Regions from separate parts of the Paenibacillus sp. JT22N12 genome, predicted to be linked through region 1. Evidence: riboswitches for the same ligand, from Rfam matches in the RefSeq annotation. Region 1 holds a riboswitch; each other region holds the start of a gene.
What was found. Region 1 has a riboswitch for ZMP and ZTP ahead of AC0YOA_RS21450 (DJ-1/PfpI family protein). Riboswitches for the same ligand answer to the same signal wherever they lie in the genome.

Region 1 (5,456 bases):
AGATTAATAGCCGTCTGAATGAGGGAACCGTTGTGAGGATCATACTTCCGGGGGTATGCAATTAATTTACAATTTACCGATACTTATGAGAATTGTTTTTCTACAATGGAGATGTAAGCTGGAACTCGCGCATTCCTGCCTACAAAAACCAATAGCGGAGATAAAAAAACATGAAATTTCAGGCAGCAGGTAAAAACAAAAAAATAGTCGGGACCGTCCTGGCTGCCCTAAAGGATGCAGCTCATTGAGTTTCTCGATCAGGATACCGGACTCCCGGTAAAGGAAGAGCTCTATGAGGATTCAACAGGACAGTTCAAGCTCTTTAGCACAGATACGAGCGAATTAAACTATGTGGCTGATGACGGCTCTATATTTAATACGGATGGAATTCCGCTGACTCCCTTTCAGACTCAAACTGCTATTAATGGAAAATAATATAACTAAACAGCCTGTTGGGAACCTTCTCAACAGGCTGTTTTTAAGTGCGCCAGACGCGAGCGGCAGATGGAGGGGAAACAGCTTCACGAAGGCCTGACCACATGCAGAAATGCACAGTTTCTCTTGTTGTTCAAGGGAACATCCCCGCTTAGCGCTGGAAATATCCCGCACGCTGCATGAAGATTTTTTCCACTTGTTCGACAATCGGCCCGTCCGCTTCCGACTTCTGTTTCACTTCCAGCCATTCCGGATCCTGGCCGAATACATCCCACTGGCGGTTCCGCTCGTCCATATCGTTGTATTCCATGATGTAATACAGCTTGGAGTGTCCTTCCTGATCGACCCAGAAGTCATAAACCTTCATTCCAAGGCGCTTGAATATTCCAAGGGTGTGGTTGGCGAAACGGGCATTCATGGCTTCCATCTTCCCGGCATGAACGGAATAGATACGCAGTTCGTACAGCAAGTTAATTTCCTCCCTAAGTAAAATGATTGTTTTCCTGTCAGATCTTGCCCGCCGTGAAGACGCTGCCAACAGGGGGCATATTTGATATATTCCCGCATTTTGCGGTCAAAAGCAATGGCCGCTGCGGATATTCCGGCTATTCCGGCTATTCAGTCATCCGACCGGGACGATAATATGGATAATCCATTTTTTCTTGAACCTGCCGTGCGACCTCCGGAGTGCTTAATGATTCGACGAGGAACAAGCCAAGGTCAAGAGATGCAGAGACGCCGCCGCCCGTGAACACATTGCCATCCCTGACAACGCGGGACTTTACGACCTCAGAGCAATAAGGGGCAAGCAGGTCGTATGCAGAAGGGTTCGTCGTAGCCCGTTTACCTTCCAGAAAGCCAGCCGCCCCAAGCAGCAGGGCGCCTGTGCAAACCGACGCCTTTATCTCCACATCGCGGGCAGTTTTCACCCAGGAGACAAAATCGGGGTCATGCCTAAGCTGCCTTGTAGAAAATCCGCCGGGGATAAAAATCAGATCATATCCGGAGAAATCCGGATAGACATGCGGGATTTTTATGGTTAATCCCCGATCGTCCGTGATTTCCGCCTTCGTCGAACAAAAATCCCACGACACCGCTTCTTTGACTCCCAAAATGCCCAACCAGGTTACAGCTTCGTAAAAACCGCTAAAATCCAGCGTCGTCATCCCGTCAAATAAAATAAATGCCATCTTCATTCCTGTACACCGGCCTTTCGTTTGTCTGGTATAAAACAAAAAAGCACCCGATCTGAAGAGGATCAAGTACTTTGCCCAGGCGTACGGCTGTTTGTCGGTGCGCTCCCTCATGGTTATCCATGTTTACGCCAGTAACGCACCGTTTCATGCTAGTGTTATAATCTTACATTCTTCCGCTGGAAAGTTCAAGGAGATAAATCTCCGCCTGGTTTTTTTTCAGCTTTCATCCTTCACTGCTATAGCCCTGAGCCTCCAGGTTCTTGCGGCTGGTTTTCATGATAAACATGTACATGAGAGCAAAACCCGCTACACCTAGTAAAGCCGTCCCGGCGCTGATCCGGTACATCGCATGCGCGCCAAGATTCTGGAATATCCAGCCCCCGGTGACGCCCGCTACGATCCCGGACAGCCCTCCCCAGCTGAGGGCGTATACCGCTTGACCCGAGGCCCGGTATTCCTTCGGAACGAGCAGGGCGGTCAATTGCGTGCCTACATAATAATAACCTGCAAAAGTAAGACAGTGCAGGGCCTGAATGAAGATGATCTGATAAGGGGTTTCCGCCACCGACATCAGAAACCAGCGCAGCGCGTAAAGCAGACTGACAACGGCCAGACAGAAAATCATCGTTCGTTGACTTTTGCGCAAATACCGGTCGAACAGCAGGTAAACCGGAATCTCGAAGATGGATGACAGAAAAGCGGACCAGCCGATCAGAGAATTTTTGCCTCCCAGATCGGAGATATAGATCGAAACAAATGTGTTGTTCATGGAGTTTGGAATCGAAATGAGAACGCCGATGACAAGGAACATGATAAATGGTTTGTTGGCCCATATTTGACCATAACCGACCGGGGCCCCTTTCCGGCTGCCCGTTTTGCCTCCGCGGGGCAGCTTCAAGGCCAGGGCGATGGAGATAAGCATCATCACCCCGTACACGATCCACAGCTGATGAATGCCCAGTCGCTCGATGACCGGCCCTGTCGCCACCGCCATAACGGCCCACCCGAGGGAACCCCACAGACGGAAGCTGCCGAACTTAAGGCCTGTCTTGTCGGCCACATCCAGATTGAGGCTGTTGCTTTGCGAGAACAACGGGCTCTGGAAGAAAAAATAGAGCAGCATGAACGTAAAGATAAGATAACCCGCGTTCAGAGAAAAGACGATCTGCATGACCACGGCATTGCCGATCAGCAGCATGAGCAGAACGCGCCTGGCATTCTCCAGCCGGTCGCTCCAATATCCCCAGAAGGGGTTGGAGAGGAGGGAGATGAACGGACCTCCGGCGAGAAGCAGGCCAACCGTAAAGTTGGACATGCCGGTTTCCTTCAAGTAAAGCGGAAAAAAAGTGCTGTAGACGGAGATCGCCCCGTAGATGAAAAAGTTGAACGCTTTTATGAAGCCCAGGGAACGTATGTTGGTCAATGATGGGTGTGACATGTACTGCGCTCAATCCTTTCCCGCTGACGAACCTGTTTTGGCAAGCTTCCGGTACTGTGTCGGCGTGATTCCGGTATGCGATTTGAAGATCGAGCAGAAGTATTTGTACTCCTTGTAGCCGACTTTCTCGGCGATCTCGAATACCCGCTCGTCGGTTCCGACCAGACTTGCTTTGGCCCGTTCGATGCGTACCTCATTCAGATACTCCGCGAACCCTTTGCCGAAATTTTGTTTGAACAGGATGCTGAAATAATTCGGCGTTATTTTGAGCAGGGCGGCCAGCTCAGAGGCCTTCAAATCCGTATGGTAGCTGGAATCAATATGCTTGTTGACGCGTTCGGCGATCCAGTGGTTCTTGTTGGCCAGGGAGGAATGAATCATCGCATGCAGGGACCAAAGCTCTTTGCGGAGCAGCGATTCCATGGCGCGGTAGGAGTTGTGCGTCAACAGATCGATTTCGCCCGAATTGAACGGATCGGTGCGCTCCGACAAATCCATGCCGTTCGTATGCAGTCTGCGATGCAGGATAATGCTCAATTCCTTGAAGGCCTGCAATACTTCCTTCAGCAGATAGCCCCTCTCGCGAAACTGCTGCATGATGCTCCCGATGATGTCATCCAGTTCCTCATAGCCTCCATGAAAGAGCACGTGGACCAGCTGCTTCTCCAGCTCGAACGGAGAGAACGGCAGAGGGCTCCGCCCGGAAATTTGCTCTTCATTATGAAACTGGATGGAGGGGCATTCCGGAACTGCAGCAAGCTGCAGGGCCGTGGTGGCCTCTATACTGCGGGCATAAGCCTCGTCCAATTGGGAAAAAGCCGGCGACACGCCAAAATAAAGGCGGGGGACCGGCGGTGCCATGTTCTGCGCTGCCGATAAGGCGGCAGACAAATCCAGCTGGCTCACCTGGCGGGAGCCGATGCACAGTGAAAGCAGCAGGTTTGGATGATGGAAGAAGGAGATGACTTCCTGATCGAAGGGTTTCAGCGCCGCATGAACGGTACTTTCCCAACCGATTCGCGCGGATTGCTGCGACTCCTCCGACGAATGGCTGGTCCATTCGGCATAATCCTCCAGCTGGCTGGCGATAAACCGGTAGGACGACTGGCCGTATGCGGCCGATGGCGGCGTATCGGCGTCCTTGCGTATAGCGGCCCCGCCTTGAACAAGCTGGATCATCCACTTTAACCAGCTTTCGCGCTCGCGCTTTTTTTCCCGCTCCGCATCAAGCGAGATTTCCATGCCGATTCTCTGGACCATCGCCATCAGCTCCTCAATGTTGACCGGCTTCAGCAAATAATCCTCGATCCCAAGACGCAGGGCGCGGCGCGCATACTCAAAATCATCATAGCCGCTGACGATAATGATGCGGATCTGCGGCCATCTTTCCTTCAGCTCCTTGGCTAATTCAAGTCCGTCCATTCCATCCATGTTAATATCCGTGAGCACCAGATCGACAGGCTGCCCCGATACGAATTGCAGGGCCTCTACGCCGTCATAGGCTTCTCCCGCCACTTCCACGCCGATCGAATCCCAAGGAATGGTTTGTCTCAAGCCTTGGCAAATGATCGGTTCATCATCAACGATTAGCATTCGAATGGTCATGCTTCCTCCTCCTTTTCGTTCATCCAAAGAGGTATTCTTAACCTTACGCATGCTCCCGTAATGGACTGCTCCATGGGAAGCTCAACTCCGTAGCCGCTGCCGTTCACAAGCTGGATCCGTTCATGAATGTTGCTGATGGCGTGATCCAGCACGCTTTTATCGCCGGTCCTCTCTTTCAGAGCCCGGTGAATCAGAAGTCTTTTTTCCTTGGAAAATCCGATCCCCGAGTCGGTCACGTCGATAATCAAATCCGCTCCGTCCTGATAGGCGCGAACGTCGATTTTTCCGGCCTGCCGTTTGAAGCCGTGCTTGATGCTATTCTCCACCAGAGGTTGAATAACCTTCTTGAGCACCACCGCGTCCTCTAAGGATGCTTCCATAAAGAGGGAGAACCGCAGCTTGCTGCCCATCCGCTTCTGCTGCAAATTCAGATAGGCCCGGACAAATTCCATTTCACCGGCGAGCGTCGTATGATGCTTCCCGCTGTCCATGCCCATCCGGAAAAACCGGGACAAGGTCTCGATTAATTGACTGGTCTCAGGCGCCTGCTCCAGACGCGCCGTCCAGCGGATCGTATCGAGCGTGTTGTACAGAAAATGCGGATCCATCTGGCTCTGCAGGATCCGCAGATCGGATTCCTTCTGCCGGATCTCCAGCTTATATTTCTTGTCGATGAGATCTTTAATCGTGGTGACCATATTGTTGAACTGCCTGCCGAGCTCGCCGATCTCATCGCGTGAACGCACCTCGACCTGGGCCGAGAAGTCTCCGTGCTTGAGCCG
Region 2 (5,456 bases), on a different contig from region 1:
GCAATACATGCCGTTCCCCGATGGCGGAGGCCATTCTTAAGGAGCTTGCGAGAAAGCAGGGCAGGCAGCTGGAGGTACGCTCGGCAGGTGTGTCCACGGTGGATGGACTTCCTGTTTCTTCGAATGCTGTAGGCGTGCTGCGTCAAAGGGAGGTTTCATGTACTGGCGGCTCCAAAGCGCTTGATGGCGGTTCAGTCGTTTGGGCGGATCTGATTTTGACCATGACGACAAGCCATAAACGCAATTTGCTGCAGCGCTTCCCGCAAGCGGTGGATAAAACTTACACGCTCAAGGAATTCGTCGGCTGCGACGAGAAGGTGCTGGCCGATATTTCGGAGCTGGAGGGGCTTTACACGGAATGGCAGATGAAGCAGGCGCTTGGCCAACAGATGACCAGTGCCGAGCGCGACCGCCTGCTTGAGCTTGAGAAGCGGATTCCCGATTTTGACATAGCCGACCCCTTTGGCGGGTCGATGGAGATGTATAAGCGCAGCGCCGACGAGATCGAGGATGCATTGAGGAAGCTGCTGGATAAGCTTGGCCCTTCCCGATAAGGTCGTTTACAAAATATCCGCATCAGCCCCTGACGCCGATGATTGATTTTAAACAGGCAATACGTTATGATAAAAACAACTAAGACGGTTTCTGATGTAACTGGCGACTAAAGTGGATCAAACCATGGTGGAGCATCAGATCATACGGCCGGTCGCCTGGGCAAAGAGCAGCGTGCGAAAGCATGTCATGCTCTTTTTTCGTCTTCCAGGCGATTTCAGCATGATTTCAGGTATACTAGTAACATGATTCATCGACATTTTTCGCCATCCAAGGCGGTCAAACCGGGAGGATTATATGTTATGAAAATCGCCATTGGCGCCGATCACGGCGGTTACCGCCTCAAGGAGGAGCTCGCTACCTTCATCCGGTCGCTCGGTCATGAAATCGAAGATGTCGGCTGCGATTGCGAGCAATCCGTGGACTACCCTGATTATGCGCTTCCTGTCTGCGAAAGAGTAACAAGCGGGAAGGCGGAACGCGGAATTCTTGTCTGCGGCACAGGAATCGGCATGTCAATTGCGGCCAACAAAACGGCCGGCATCCGGTGCGCACTTGTGCACGATACCTTCTCGGCCAAGGCAACCCGTGAGCATAATGATACGAATGTGCTGGCGATGGGAGAACGCGTCATCGGACCTGGGCTTGCCCAGGAGATCGTCCGAATCTGGCTGGAAACCCCGTTCTCGGGGGAGCAGCGTCATGTTGGCAGGATCGGCAAGGTCATGAAGCTTGAAGAAAATGCGTCTTCTCCCTCAACCGTTATTTGAATCCGTTTTTGCCAACCGGCGCAAGCTGCCGTTCCGGGATTGTTTTTCAGAGGGAAGCACCATACTTAGCAGCAAGCGGAAGATCCGAATCGAAGGAGTGTCAGGTGATGAACCGGGAACTGAAGCTGGATACGATTGCAGGTGATGTTGAAGCTGTTGTCCGTGAGCTGGCGCATGCCGCTCAGCTTCGAAGCGGACAGCTTCTGGTAATTGGCGCAAGCACAAGCGAAATCATCGGTCAGCGGATTGGCACATCAGGCACGCTGGAGACAGCCAAAGCGGTTTTCGAAGGCGTCGAGGCGGCCCGCCGTGACATCGGCTTTCACCCCGTCTATCAGTGCTGCGAGCATTTGAATCGGGCGCTTGTGATGGAGAGGGATATCGCAGAGCGGTATGGACTGGAGATTGTAGGAGCCATTCCCGTACCGAAAGCCGGCGGTTCGATGGCTTCCTACGCCTACCGGCAGCTGTCCGATCCCTGTCTGACGGAGTCGGTGCAGGCGCATGCCGGACTGGATATTGGCGATACGTTCATCGGCATGCATCTGCGGCGTGTTGCTGTTCCCGTCAGGCCGACAATCCGTTCCATTGGAGAAGCGCATCTGACAATGGCTTATACGCGTCCAAAGCTGATCGGCGGCATTCGCGCTGTATATACGGAGGAAGAGGCCGGCATTCCGGGCAGTTCAGCTGCTGAAGCCTTTACTGATACATCCCCAGGTGGCCCTGAGTCTCCGGGCGGCATATGCGACTAGAGAAGTTGATTCGGCGTTTGACCACATACCGCGTTAATTAACAACCGCCAATAAACATGTTTTGCGAATTGTTTCTGACCCATGGCTGCTCAAGAAGCTGCAAAGGCCAGTCAGCGCAATGCAAGGGACTGTTATAGAAGGCGTTACATTTAAGGAGGATAAACAAAACAATGGAACATTTACGCAAACAAGACCCTGAATTGGTAAAAGCACTCGGACTTGAGCTGCAGCGTCAGCGCGACAACATTGAGCTTATCGCATCCGAGAACATTGTCTCCGAAGCTGTGCTGGAAGCCATGGGAACCGTATTGACGAACAAATACGCCGAAGGCTACCCGGGCAAACGCTACTACGGCGGCTGCGAGCATGTGGATATCGCCGAGAACATTGCCCGCGACCGTGCCAAGGAGCTTTTCGGCGCAGAGCATGTCAACGTACAGCCTCATTCCGGAGCCCAGGCGAATATGGCGGTTTATCTTGCAGCGTTGAATGCGGGCGATACCGTGCTTGGCATGAATCTGGCGCATGGCGGGCATTTGACGCACGGCAGCCCGGTTAACGCATCCGGTATTTTGTATAATTTCGTCTCTTACGGCGTCAATGAGAATACATTCACCATCGATTATGAAGAAGTCCGGAAGCTTGCGTTCAAGCACCGTCCAAAGATGATCGTAGCAGGCGCCTCGGCTTACCCGCGTATCATTGACTTTGAAGCACTGGGCAAAATCGCAAATGATGTCGGCGCACTGCTGTTCGTCGATATGGCGCATATTGCCGGTCTGGTTGCAGCCGGTCTGCATCCAAGCCCGGTGCCGCACGCCCATTTCGTTACCACCACGACGCATAAAACGCTTCGCGGACCCCGCGGCGGCTTGATTATGTGCCGTCAGCCATGGGCGCAAGCGATCGATAAAGCCGTATTCCCTGGTTCCCAGGGCGGACCTTTGATGCATATTATTGCTGCCAAAGCGGTTGCTTTCGGCGAAGCGCTGGATCCATCATTCAAAGTCTACGCTAAAAACGTCGTCGATAACGCCAAGGCGCTGTCTGAATCGTTGATGGCCCAAGGCATTAATATCGTATCCGGCGGAACAGACAATCACCTGATGCTGATTGATCTGCGCAGTCTGAACATTACCGGCAAGGATGCGGAGCATGTACTGGATTCCGTGCAAATCACAGTCAACAAAAATGCCATTCCATTCGATCCGACCAGCCCGTTCATTACTAGCGGCGTGCGTATCGGTACTCCTGCGGCAACTTCACGGGGAATGGGCGTCGAAGCGATGAAGACCATTGCAGAAATTATCGCCATGACCTTGAAAAACCCGAAAGATGAAGCGGTGCTTGCCAAAGCGCGCGGCATGGTCAGCGACCTGACGTCCCAATACCCGCTTTATCCCGGTTTGAAGTATTAAAAAAAACTCATAACAAGGAAAGCGAAGAGGCTGCTGCGCAAGTCCACGAGGACAGCGCAGCAGCCTTTTTTTGCAACACCGGCCTGATACAGCCCTAATGTTTACCAAAAACGGCAGAAAGACATGGTTTATTCATGCTATGATGGAACTAATCCTACGAAAAGCGGGTGATAGCTATGGGTGGTTTCCTTATCATTGTTCTCGCTGTCATTATTATCTTTTTTATCGTATCGCGATTGAACAATCAGAAATCACAGAGCAGGGAATCGCGCAGGGTGGCTTCAGCCAAGCGCAAGCCGCCGGAGGCTCTCGGCGTACCTTCAGGACATCCCGCACGACCGGCGGCAGAGCGTCTTGAAGCTGTGCTGACCGCCGATATCGAAGCCAGGGTGAAGGACCGCGTCTTGAGAAACAGGCCTTCTATGCGTGACGGCGAGTGGCAGTGGCTGTGGTTTGAATTGAAACGTTATTTCCTGATGTGCGCCATTATGCGGGGCGTACCGATGTATAGTGAGAAGGTCGATGAGGTTTGGCATGAAATGCTGATGTTTACCCGGGAGTATGAACAGTTCTGCATCCAGCTGAGCGGCGGATTTATTCATCATGCGCCGCATGGGGACGGAGCAGGGCCGGAGCAGGGCGAACGGGCTTGGTTTGATTGGATTTACGGGGAGCTGTTTGTGCAGACGCCTGTGAGCAGCCAGCTGTGGGGAACCTTCTACCGGACTCCGCTTTCACCGCAGCGGATGGAAGCGCTGGAGCAGCTAAGCGCGGATGAACTCCGCGAACATTATTTTAATGTCAAGGCTGCAGAGAAGTTTCCGGATTTAAGTGCCGCGGTTGACTATTTAATTCAAAAGGGCCAGGAGCTTGCAGCAGATGCACGGAGCGGCACCGGCAATCCATATGATAGATACAAAACGGGCCGGGGCGCCCAATGGTCTGATCCGCTCATGATGACAGGAGCGCTATCAGGTGCTTTATTCATGTCCTCCATGCTCCCGCCCGATCAGTTTGCAAACGAGATGGATACCGCTCACAGGAAGGAACAGGGAGGCTCCGCGAGCAGCTGCGGATCAAACTCTTATGTGTGCGACAGTGACAGCTCAGGCAGCGGGGGCCACGATGGAGGCGGTTCTTCCTGCGGATCGGGCAGCGACGGCGGCGGCTCGTCCTGCGGGGGAGGCGGCTGTGGAGGCGGAGGAGACTGAGTCTATATTCCCAAAACCTTGGAATGGCACCAAATCATGGAGGCCCTTCGACTCACCGATCAACCGGCGTCCGTCAATCCGGACTGGCCGGTTTTTTAATATTTATAGTAGAAAATAATTCAAAAGAACCGTTTCTTCTTGATTTTTACTGTGCAGTGCATAATGAAGCTACCGATGCTATAATAGACGAGGTTGTGATAGGATTGTAAAGAATGAGGATGTTCCAAGAAGGGACGCAAGCTTTTACAGGAGGATGAAACCAATGGGCAAATTGACGATTTGTGACCACCCGCTTATCCAACATAAGCTGACGCATATTCGCGACAAAGGTACCAATACGAAGGATTTCCGCGAGCTGGTGGACGAAGTGGCAACGTTAATGGCCTATGAAATTACACGGGATGTTCCCTTGGAACCGGTGCCGGTAACAACGCCGGTAACAGAAGCGGTAGGCCAGGTGATATCCGGCCGCATGCTCGGTCTTATCCCCGTGCTTCGCGCGGGCCTTGGAATGGTGGATGGCATGCTTAAGCTGATTCCGGCGGCCAAGGTTGGGCATATTGGTCTGTACCGGCATCCGGATACGTTGGAGCCGATCGAGTATTATGTGAATTTGCCCGCGGATGCAACTGAGCGGATGCTGATCGTCATTGATCCCATGCTCGCCACTGGCGGATCGGCCAATGCGGCGATCGAGACTCTGAAGCAGCGCGGCTGTCTCCAGATTAAGCTGATGTGTTTGATTGCAGC
Region 3 (5,456 bases), 270 kb from region 1:
CGGCCATATTAAAGGCTGGTCTCTGGCAGAAGCCGGCTATCTGTATGCCATCCTGACTCTGTCCAAAGCGATATACCGGACGGTAGCCTCTGATGTGCATCATCTGGAAAAATATTTGCTCAGCGGCGACCTGGACAGTCTGCTGCTGCGGCCGGTCCCCGTGCTGCTCGGACTGATGTCGTTCAATGTATCCTTCCGGATCGGGGAGATCATTCAAGGCGCTGCCGTGCTTGCTGTCAGCATGCAGGCTTTATTTGCCGCCGGGCAAATCTCCTGGGCCTCTATCCCGCTGACGCTGCTGGTTATCCTCTCAGGCGCTTTGCTATTATTCGGAATCGGACTGCTTACGGCTACAGCCGGCTTCTGGATTACGAGGATTGAAGAGCTTCAGAATATTACGGAGGACGCAGCGCGGACAGCCGTCCAGTATCCGGTTTCGATTTATCCCAAGTGGATGCAGGTCATGCTGCTCAGCGTTATTCCGGTCGCATTCGCCAATTATGTCCCCTCATTGTATATTCTGCGCGAGGAAGGCGGAGTCTGGCTGCTGTTGTCCGCATTCGCGGCGGCTGTGCTGGTATTTGCCGCAGGACTGTTTATGTGGCGGGTCGGTTTATCCCGTTATCAGAGTACAGGCAGCTAAACAAGCATCTCTATTCGTATATTCTCAAATAGGAGGACCAGCGCTCATATGATAACGGTCGAGCACTTATCCAAGGAATTCAAATCAGCCGTCCCCAAGGAGGGGCGGTTCAGCGGGCTGCGCACCATGTTCTCAAGGGATTATAAGGTGAAGGAAGCCGTCCGTGATATCAGCTTTACGATTAATCAGGGGGAATTCGTCGGGTATATCGGGCCTAACGGAGCGGGAAAATCAACAACGATCAAGATGCTATCCGGCATTCTTCATCCCTCAGCGGGCGAAGTGCGGATTGCCGGCATGAGCCCCCACCGCGAGCGGCGCACCGTCGCGCGCAGACTTGGCGTGCTGTTCGGTCAACGGACACAGTTGTGGTGGGACTTGCCGGTGCGGGATTCCTTCGACATTTTGGCCGCCATGTACGGTGTGCCCGATGAAGTGAAATCGCGGCGCCTTGGCGAGCTGAGCGAACTGCTGACTCTTGCCCCGTTCATGGAGACGCCAGTGCGCAAGCTGTCACTCGGACAAAGAATGCGCGCCGACATCGCGGCGGCGCTGCTCCACGATCCGGACATTCTGTTTCTCGATGAGCCGACCATTGGACTTGATGTAATCGCCAAACGGAGCATCCGCGAATTTTTGCATTCCATCAACCGCGAGCTCGGCAAGACGATCCTGCTCACGACTCATGATATGGACGATATTGAACAGCTGTGCAGCCGCGTCATTGTGATCAATGACGGCCGTCTCGGATTTGACGGGACAACCGACGGGCTGAGGCGGAGGATCGGCTTGCCGACCATCATTCGGGTAACCTATCTCAGCATGGCTTCTCCGCTGATAGACGGCCAGTTTAATCCGGCCGACTGGCCGGGAAGCGCCGCTGAGGAACCGCAGGATCACCGTTGGCCCCTGCGTCTTACGGGAAGCGACGGTCATACGCTTACCGTGGAGTGCAACCGCGATCAGCTCAGCGCCATGGAGGCGCTGCGGATGCTGGAGCAGCTGGGCGAGATCGAAGATGTTCATATGGAGGAGCCCGACTTTGAAGAAATCGTTCACCGGGTCTACTAAGTCCTGATTGTGTTAAAGACCTGATCAGGATAAATCAGGTCTTTATTTACAAACGCCCCACTCCATGCGCGCAGCCCGTCAGAGTCAGTTGGTATTGGCCAGTCCGTTGGCATTAGCCAGTTAGTTGGCGTTGGCCAATCAGTTGGTATCGGCCAGTCCGTACGCCACTTGGAGTATGGGCCTAAGTTTATCTTGTCTCAAATGAAAAGGAGCAGCTTACAATCGAGATCTGACTGTCGTCAGGATCTCTGCCTTCAGCTTGGCACCCGCAAGCTCAAGCGCTTCACCCTGTTCACGAATGCGTTCTGCGGCTGCCAGGTCTTGAATGGAGCTCAAATTAATTTCCACCGTGAGCCAAGCCGATTGGATCGCCGCTTCGAGCATCAGGGCGGCGATTCCCCAATCGGAGATGACATTGCGGTTCACTTTCATAACCGCATCATGCAGCAGCAGCAGCAGCTCATGGCACAGCACCATTAAGCCTAATGGCACCTCGGCAGCGCGGACAGCAGCTCCGCTGAGGGCCTTTTTGCGCAGCTCCCGCCCTTCTTCAGTTGTCCTTGGCAGAGCCAGAACACGCATAAATTCCCCGAAGCTCTCTATATCCTCCAGCATGACCGCCTCGCATGCCGATACAGCCCCCGTCATTTGTCCGGTGATGAAATTCATATCCGCCTGCACATCTTCATACTTGTTTCCTGTCGTCAGCCGGGTTACCATCGAGCCCATGGATGCGCCAAGTGCCGCGGCGAGGGCAGCCACGCTTCCTCCTCCTGGAGTAGGAGAAGCGGAGCCCGCTTTCTCCAAAAAAGCATGGATCGATTGCTTCCATGAATCGCTCATATGTGCAGCCTCCCCGCATCCTGCTGCAGCTTTAATGCATGCAGGACATTCTCGAATAGTATCGTTGTGGTCAATGTGCCCACACCCCCAGGGACCGGTGAAGAAGCCGCTACAAAATCGGCCGTTTCCGGAGCGGCATCACCGGCAATTCCACTGCCATCTTGACTGACATTGATGCCTGCGTCAATGAGAGTCAGCCCGGTATGAACCATCTCCGGGGTAATCAGGTTCAATCGGCCCGCAGCCGTGACCAGCACGTCCGCAGCCTTGATCATTCGAGCCAGATCAGCCGTACGGGAATGGCACACGGTCACAGTTGCGTTCAGGTGCAGCAGCATTTGCGTCAGAGGCCGGCCTACCGTCTCCCCCCTGCCGACAACGACAACATGCTTGCCGCTTAGCGGGATTCCCGCAGCCTCAATCAATCGGATGCAGGACTGCGGGGTAGCCGGCCGCAGACCGGGTTCATTCATCATGCAGGCCAGCTTATTGGCCGGGGTAATACCGTCAATATCCTTCAGCGGATCCAGCGCAGCCGCAAGCCGGCTGGAATCCAATCCCGCTGGCAGCGGAAGCTCGATCAGGATGCCATGAATTCTGTCATCCCCATTCAACCGCTGAATCTCCCGGAGCAATTCAGCCTCCTTGACGTTCTGCTCGAAAGTCAGAAGCTCGAAGCCGATCCCCAGCTTCCCGGCAAGCCGCCCCTTGGCGTTGGCATAGGCTGCCGAGGCCGGGTCTCCATTTACCATCAGGACCGCAATTGCCGGTGCAATCCCTGTTTCCTTCCATTCCTGAACCTGTGTCTTGATGAGCCCGCCTGCCTCATCAGCGAGCGGTTTTGCCTTCAACAGCTTGGCCATGATCGAATGCCTCCCTCATGCAATAGGTAAACAAAAAAAAGCATCTGAAAGGACCCGTGCTCTTAAGCACATCTTCCTTCAAATACTTTGCCCAGGCGTACGGCTATGACAGAGCGGCCGCTGCACCCCAATTAACTGATAGCGGAGGTCAGCATGGATACGCTCATTCAGTCGCTTGCTTCCTCGTGGTTAATCCACGCTGCGCCAGTTGCACGCGACCCTTATTCCAATGCTGTCATTATAGCAGAAACGAGGTCCAGAAGAAACGGCTACTGACGTCCTCTGGAGGATATATTGGAATTCCCCAGACTGTAACAAAATGCAGCCGCTTGACAACGTCGTCAAATTGATTTATCTTTAAATTAAGATATTTAATATAAAAGAAAATGAGGTGAGCAGCGTGAGTCAACCTCCGGATACTTCTTTACAGCTATTCGTTACTTTATCACGGGCGAATCAATGGGTTAGCGCGCATATACAGCAGGATATTCGCAAATACGGGTTGAACCCCACTGAATTTGGTGTACTGGAGCTGCTGTATCATAAGGGAGAGCAGCCTCTGCAGCAGATTGGCGAGAAAATATTGATGACAAGCGGCAATATTACCTACGTCATCGACAAGCTGACGGCTAAAGGATTAGCGCGGCGCAAGGCATGTCCTACGGACAGGAGAGTAATTTTCGCAGAGCTTACGGAGCAGGGGACCGAGCTGCTTGAGCGGATTTTTCCAGAGCATACCGTGGCGATTCAGAAGGCGGTAGCCGGTCTCACGGCTGAAGAGCAGACACAGGCCATTCAACTGCTTAAGAAGCTGGGCCTTGCAGCCCAGGCAAGCTTCATCTAGTTAGCTGCTTGCATTCAGAGCTACAGTGAAGCTGCGCACGCGGAACCGTCTTCAGATATTCGAGGGGGATGAGAGTGTTCACCGCTTGTCACTTGTCTAAAAATCCGTTGCAGACTGTTTCCGTCTGATACGCGGTATGATAACCGGCTTTTTGAGACGATCAATTGTCATATTGAGGCTATACCCTAATTATATAAAACCAATAATGGAGGTCATTTCTATGCAAACCTTAATATACGGTCCAACTTTACAAGGCAGAGGCGCATTTGACGGCGGCAAAATTACAGAGCAGAAACCAATCGGCTTTACCGGGGACGGCTCGGTGCTGCGCAGGCTCGGCCCTTTGTTCTACTGGGCTTGGGCGCATTCGGCCGAAGGCGGGCACATTCCGCTGCATCCCCATCAAGCCTTTGAAATTATGACCTATGTAGTCAACGGCCAAGCCGAGCATGGCGATACTCTGGGCACCAAAAGCACTGTAGGGCCCGGCGGCGTCCAAATCATGCAGACCGGCTCCGGCGTCAGCCACCAGGAGCGTTTTGTTGGCCCGGATATGGAAGCTTTCCAGATCTGGTTCGAGCCAAGCCTGGAGACGGCCTACAAAGCCACGCCAACCTATAATCAGTATGATCATGAGGCTTTTCCGATTGTGGAGACGGACGGCGTTATCAGAAAAACCGTCATCGGCGAAGGATCGCCCATCTCCATCGTTGCCGATGCCCGGATGTGGGATGTTACCGTACCGGCCGGACAATCCTACCGCCATCAGGTCCCTGCCGAACGTACTTTATCGGCGCTTGCGATTCGGGGCGGAGGCAGCTGGTCCTATGCAGAGGATGCAGCAAAAAACACGGACTTCCAGCACAAGGATTATGTCGTAGTGCGTGCTGACGAGAAGCTGAACGTCATCATAACGGCAAGTGAGGGCAGCGAGCCGCTGCGGCTCATTCTGATTGAGGTTCCGACGATCGTTGACTATCCGCTGCACCCCAAACGCTGAGTAAAGAAGTAATATTAACTGCCATCAGATCAGGGCAATAGCCTGATATGTATCCTTTCCATCTCCTCTCCGATTTACTAAAGCCATTTATCATGTTATATTAACTAACATATGAGTGCTGGAGAGGACGATGGATGATATGAATGTCATGCGGCTGGCTTTACTGGTTGTTTTGCTGCTTCCGGTTATTTA

Region 2: it holds a riboswitch for ZMP and ZTP, as region 1 does, so the genes downstream of both, rpiB (ribose 5-phosphate isomerase B) here and AC0YOA_RS21450 (DJ-1/PfpI family protein) in region 1, are expected to answer to the same signal.
Region 3: it holds a riboswitch for ZMP and ZTP, as region 1 does, so the genes downstream of both, AC0YOA_RS20305 (bifunctional 5,10-methylenetetrahydrofolate dehydrogenase/5,10-methenyltetrahydrofolate cyclohydrolase) here and AC0YOA_RS21450 (DJ-1/PfpI family protein) in region 1, are expected to answer to the same signal.

Annotation. Positions count from the first base shown of each region.
Region 1 covers NZ_JBWDNU010000005.1:494,686-500,141, reverse strand. Annotated here, with positions in the region: gene AC0YOA_RS21460 (sensor histidine kinase) at 1-65, shown strand, start outside; gene AC0YOA_RS21455 (NIPSNAP family protein) at 587-904, opposite strand; gene AC0YOA_RS21450 (DJ-1/PfpI family protein) at 1,050-1,631, opposite strand; ZMP/ZTP riboswitch at 1,698-1,777, opposite strand; gene AC0YOA_RS21445 (MFS transporter) at 1,855-3,069, opposite strand; gene AC0YOA_RS21440 (response regulator) at 3,079-4,674, opposite strand; gene AC0YOA_RS21435 (sensor histidine kinase) at 4,671-5,456, opposite strand, start outside.
Region 2 covers NZ_JBWDNU010000007.1:169,339-174,794, reverse strand. Annotated here, with positions in the region: gene AC0YOA_RS24155 (low molecular weight protein arginine phosphatase) at 1-554, shown strand, start outside; ZMP/ZTP riboswitch at 641-723, shown strand; gene rpiB (ribose 5-phosphate isomerase B) at 855-1,322, shown strand; gene AC0YOA_RS24145 (TIGR01440 family protein) at 1,430-2,077, shown strand; gene AC0YOA_RS24140 (serine hydroxymethyltransferase) at 2,248-3,495, shown strand; gene AC0YOA_RS24135 (glycine-rich domain-containing protein) at 3,672-4,706, shown strand; gene upp (uracil phosphoribosyltransferase) at 4,969-5,456, shown strand, end outside.
Region 3 covers NZ_JBWDNU010000005.1:222,516-227,971, forward strand. Annotated here, with positions in the region: gene AC0YOA_RS20290 (ABC transporter permease) at 1-643, shown strand, start outside; gene AC0YOA_RS20295 (ABC transporter ATP-binding protein) at 692-1,714, shown strand; gene AC0YOA_RS20300 (cyclodeaminase/cyclohydrolase family protein) at 1,931-2,557, opposite strand; gene AC0YOA_RS20305 (bifunctional 5,10-methylenetetrahydrofolate dehydrogenase/5,10-methenyltetrahydrofolate cyclohydrolase) at 2,554-3,420, opposite strand; ZMP/ZTP riboswitch at 3,503-3,642, opposite strand; gene AC0YOA_RS20310 (MarR family winged helix-turn-helix transcriptional regulator) at 3,821-4,264, shown strand; gene AC0YOA_RS20315 (pirin family protein) at 4,485-5,264, shown strand; gene AC0YOA_RS20320 (hypothetical protein) at 5,395-5,456, shown strand, end outside.